2 regions of the Streptomyces sp. NPDC005799 genome follow, and region 2 is predicted to be linked to the other one. Evidence: riboswitches for the same ligand, from Rfam matches in the RefSeq annotation. Region 2 holds a riboswitch; the other holds the start of a gene.
The links. Region 2 has a riboswitch for ZMP and ZTP ahead of ABZ453_RS11995 (bifunctional 5,10-methylenetetrahydrofolate dehydrogenase/5,10-methenyltetrahydrofolate cyclohydrolase). Riboswitches for the same ligand answer to the same signal wherever they lie in the genome.
Positions count from the first base shown of each region.

Region 1: linked by a shared signal. The riboswitch ahead of ABZ453_RS18510 (glycine hydroxymethyltransferase) and the one ahead of ABZ453_RS11995 (bifunctional 5,10-methylenetetrahydrofolate dehydrogenase/5,10-methenyltetrahydrofolate cyclohydrolase) in region 2 are both predicted to bind ZMP and ZTP.

Region 1 covers NZ_JBEXXQ010000017.1:45,514-47,892, forward strand. The annotation lists gene ABZ453_RS18510 (glycine hydroxymethyltransferase) at 1-733, opposite strand, end outside; ZMP/ZTP riboswitch at 777-866, opposite strand; gene rocD (ornithine--oxo-acid transaminase) at 986-2,191, shown strand.
Region 2 covers NZ_JBEXXQ010000010.1:22,559-24,937, forward strand. The annotation lists partial or broken gene ABZ453_RS11990 (hypothetical protein) at 1-124, shown strand, start outside; partial or broken gene ABZ453_RS11995 (bifunctional 5,10-methylenetetrahydrofolate dehydrogenase/5,10-methenyltetrahydrofolate cyclohydrolase) at 125-971, opposite strand; ZMP/ZTP riboswitch at 995-1,078, opposite strand; gene ABZ453_RS12000 (hypothetical protein) at 1,083-1,940, opposite strand; gene ABZ453_RS12005 (MarR family transcriptional regulator) at 2,002-2,379, shown strand, end outside.

The DNA.
Region 1 (2,379 bases), on a different contig from region 2:
CCACCATCAGGGTCGCCCCGACCTCGTCGGCGATCTCCCGCATGATCCGGAAGTTCACGAGGCGTGGGTAGGCGGAGTAGCCGGCGACGATGATCAGCGGCTTGAAGTCGCGGGCGGACGCGCGCAGCGCCTCGTAGTCGATCAGGCCGGTGGCCGGGTCGGTGCCGTAGGAGCGCTGGTCGAACATCTTGCCGGAGATGTTCGGGCGGAAGCCGTGGGTCAGATGGCCACCGGCGTCCAGGGACATGCCGAGCATGCGCTGGTTGCCGAAGGCCTGCCGCAGTTCGGCCCAGTCGGCCTCGCTGAGGTCGTTGACCTGGCGGACGCCGGCCTTCTCCAGGGCGGGGGTCTCGACGCGCTGGGCGAGCACGGACCAGAAGGCGACGAGGTTGGCGTCGATGCCGGAGTGCGGCTGGACGTAGGCGTGCCGGGCGCCGAAGAGTGCCTTGGCGTGGTCGGCGGCGAGGGACTCGACGGTGTCCACGTTGCGGCAGCCGGCGTAGAAGCGGCGGCCGATGGTGCCCTCGGCGTACTTGTCGCTGAACCAGTTGCCCATCGCGAGCAGGGTGGCCGGGGAGGCGTAGTTCTCGGAGGCGATCAGCTTGAGCATCTCGCGCTGGTCGGCGACCTCCTGGCCGATGGCGTCGGCCACGCCGGGCTCGACGGCGCGGATCACGTCGAGGGCTGCGCGGAAGGCGGTGGACTCGGTGGAGAGGGGCTGCTGCTCTGTCATGTCGTCGGCCTCCGGGTGGCGTGGCTTGAAGCGTTCACGGTTCACGGTTGGCCCAGGCGCACGGCACTCGCTCACTCGCAGGCCGCTCCCCGATGGTCGGTCCCATCCCAGCGCGCCAGTCACGGCCCGTCGGCCAGCCTACCGGCCGTGCCGCACGCGTGAGATCCCACGTCCACCATGCGAGCGAGGATAGGAAGGGGGCCACACCGTCGACCTCACCACCGTCCCCTCTCGGCACCGTCTGGAGATCCCGTGACCGCTACGGAGACACTCATCGCCGCCGCCGACGCGCACAGCGCGCACAACTACCACCCGCTGCCCGTGGTCGTCGCCTCGGCCGACGGCGCCTGGATGACGGATGTGGAGGGGCGGCGCTATCTGGACCTGCTGGCCGGCTACTCCGCCCTCAACTTCGGCCACCGCAACCGACGGCTGCTGGAAGCGGCGAAGGCTCAGCTGGACCGGGTGACGCTCACCTCGCGGGCGTTTCACCACGATCGGTTCGCCGCGTTCTGCGAGCAGCTCGCAGAGCTGTGCCGCATGGAGATGGTGCTGCCGATGAACACGGGCGCCGAGGCGGTGGAGACCGCGGTGAAGACGGCCCGGAAATGGGGCTACCGGGTCAAGGGCGTGCCCGCGGAGATGGCGAAGATCGTCGTCGCGGGCAACAACTTCCACGGCCGTACGACGACCCTCATCAGCTTCTCGACCGACACGGAGGCCCGGGCCGACTACGGGCCGTACACGCCGGGCTTCGAGATCGTGCCGTACGGGGATGTGACGGCGATGCGTTCGGCGGTCACGGAGAACACGGTGGCCGTGCTGCTGGAGCCGATCCAGGGCGAGGCGGGGGTGCTGGTGCCGCCTGCGGGATATCTGCGGGCGGTGCGGGAGCTGACGCGGGAGCGGGATGTGCTGTTCGTCGCCGACGAGATCCAGTCGGGGCTGGGACGGACGGGGCGGACCTTCGCGTGCGAGCACGAGGGCGTGGTGCCCGACATGTATGTGCTCGGAAAGGCGCTGGGCGGCGGAATCGTGCCGGTGTCGGCGGTGGTGTCGAGCGCGGCGGTGCTCGGGGTGTTCCGGCCCGGGGAACACGGGTCGACGTTCGGCGGGAATCCGCTGGCCTGTGCGGTGGCACTGGAGGTGATCGCGATGCTGCGGACGGGCGAGTTCCAGGCACGGGCGGCGGAGCTGGGCGGGCATCTGCACCGGGAACTGGGGGCGTTGGCCGGGACGGGCCGGCTGACCGCGGTGCGCGGACGGGGTCTGTGGGCCGGCGTCGACGTCCATCCGCGCCACGGCACCGGTCGCGAGGTGTCCGAGAAGCTGATGGACCGGGGTGTGCTGGTCAAGGACACCCATGGCGCGACGATCCGGATCGCGCCGCCGCTGGTCATCACCGAGGAGGACCTGGACTGGGGCCTGGCCCGCCTGCGGGACGTGCTCGGCGAGTGAGACGCCCTCCATCGACGCCGGCGCCACCACGCACGACCGTCACCGCACGCGGCCACACGCACCGCTTGTCGGGGTCGGCGGAGCAGGCGGCGCGGGTGGCGGCGAGCAGGCCCATGCCGCCGAGTACGACCGTGCCCGACCGGAGTTGTCTGCGTGCGTCCGCCATGGCGTGTCTCCCCGTTGATGTG
Region 2 (2,379 bases):
GATGCTGATCATGGACCCGTCCGAGGGTGCCGTACTGGGCCTGGAGACCACCTTCTCCCGGGCCGATCCCGAATACGGTGTCAAGGCCGGCGACGTGATGTCGTACAGCGCCTGGATGCGCTGATCACACCCCGAGCTGCCGGGCGGCGGCGTCGACGGTCTGCTCCAGCAGCGTGGCGATGGTCATCGGGCCGACGCCGCCGGGCACCGGGGTGATGAGCCCGGCCCGCTCCACGGCGGAGTCGAAGTCGACGTCGCCCACGTTGCCCGGGTTGTACCCGGCGTCGATCACGACGGCGCCGGGCTTGATGTCCTCGCCCCGGACGAGCCGCGGCCGGCCCACCGCGGCGACCACGATGTCCGCCTCGCGCACCACCGACGACAGGTCGGCGGTGCGCGAGTGGCAGTACGTCACCGTCGCGTCGCGGGCGAGCAGCAGCATGCCGACCGGCTTGCCCAGGATGGCACTGCGGCCCACGACGACGGCGCGTCGGCCGGCGGGATCGACGCCGTACTCGTCGAGGAGCCGCATGATCCCGCCGGGCGTGCACGAGACGAACCCCGGCAGGCCGAAGCTCATCGTGGCGAACGAGGCGAAGGTGACGCCGTCGACGTCCTTCTCGGGCGCGATCGCCTCGAAAGCGGCCCGCTCGTCGACGTGTTCACCCACCGGATGCTGCAGCAGGATGCCGTGCACGGTGGGATCGGCGGACAACTGCCGCAGCGCGGCGACGAGTTCCGGTGGTCGTGGCGGCCGGCAGGGCGACATGCCGGGACTCGATGCCGGACTTGCGGCAGCGGTTCTGCTTCATACGGACGTAGGTGACGGAGGCAGTGTCCTCGCCAACCAGAACGGTCGCGAGACAGGGCGCCGTTCCCGTGCGTGCGGTGAGCTCGGCCGCCTTCTTGGCGGTGTCCTCGACGATGCGCCCCGCGAGCGCGGTGCCTTTCATGAGCCGGGCCTGCGACATGATCCACTCCTGGGCCGGTGTGACGGGATCGCCCAGGCGCACGGCATCGACTGTTCGCGGCCGCTCCCCGGTGGTGCTCCACCCAAGCGCCAGTCACGGCCCGCCACGAGCCTAGCCGACCGGCTCCTCCCGCACCGGCGGGGCCGCCGTCGGGTCGACACCGTCGAGGAAGCCGGACGCCTGGGCGTGCAGACGCCCGGCACCGACGGCGCCGGCCCAGCGGGCGACCTCGGACGCAAGGGCCCTGGCCCCGGCCTCGTCACCCGTGGCGCGCGCCACCACGGCCAGCAGCAGCTGCTGGGACAGCGTGCCCGCGACGAGGCCCGCGCCGGCGCCGAGCGCGGTGGCCCGCCGCCAGCGTTCGAGGGCGCGCTCGTGGTTCCCGCCGTCGTGGTCGTGCATGCCGAGGTGCCGCAGTGCCTCCCGGGCCAGCAGCGGATCGGGGCCGGACTCCCCGGCCGCCAGGGCGGCCGCGTAGTGGGCCGGCGCGGCGGCGAGGTCGGCGAAGAGGTTGTCGGTGATCAGCCCCAGGTACATCGAGGCCCAGCCGCCTCGCACCTCGTCGGGCGCGCCGTCGCGCAGGTCCCGCGCCTGCCGCCTGAGCCCTGCGAGGACCTCGGGGTCCTTTCCCTCGGGGCCGAGGTGCGGGGTGCCGTCGACGACCAGCAGACGGCCGTAGGTGTGCCGCAGCCGTGCGAAGCCGAGGTCCCAGTCGGCCTCGGGCAGCAGTTCGGCCGCGGTCTCGAGGCGGGGCCCGGCGATGTCGCTGCCCGTGAACCAGTCGCTCTCCAGGGCGACTTCGGCGGCCGCCCGGGCGAGCCGGGCTCGGTCCGCCCGGTTGTCGGGAACGGCCGAGTCCAGCAGCCGCAGGGCTCTGGGCCAGCGGCCGGCGAGGGACAACTCCTGTGCGGAGGCGATCAGTTCGTCGATGGTGACGGATGTGCGCAAAGCGCTCGTCGCGTTCGTCATGACGAGAGAAGGTAGTTATGCAGAAAACCATCCACAAGAAAACCACTGCGGGAGACAGACGATGGAGGACTCGGCGGACCGGCATGTCGAGGATTGGGTGAAGGAGCTCGACTGGATGGACCCGGTGAAGGAGGCGATCTTCGTCCGCCTGGCCATCCTGTCCCGGCACGCGTCCAAGGCCCGGCGCGAGATGCTCGACTCCGACGGGCTGCGGCACTGGCAGTACAAGGTGCTGCTCACCCTGCGCCGGCTCGGCCCGCCCTACACCGCGAGCCCGTCACAGCTCGCCGACCGGCTGGGGCTGACCCGGGGCGCGCTGTCGGCCCGGCTGGGACCGCTGGAGGAGGCGGGCCTGATCCGCCGTACCCACGAGGAGGGCGACCGCCGGCGGGTGCGGGTGCGGCTCACCGAGGCAGGGGACGCCGCCTTCGAGCAGCAT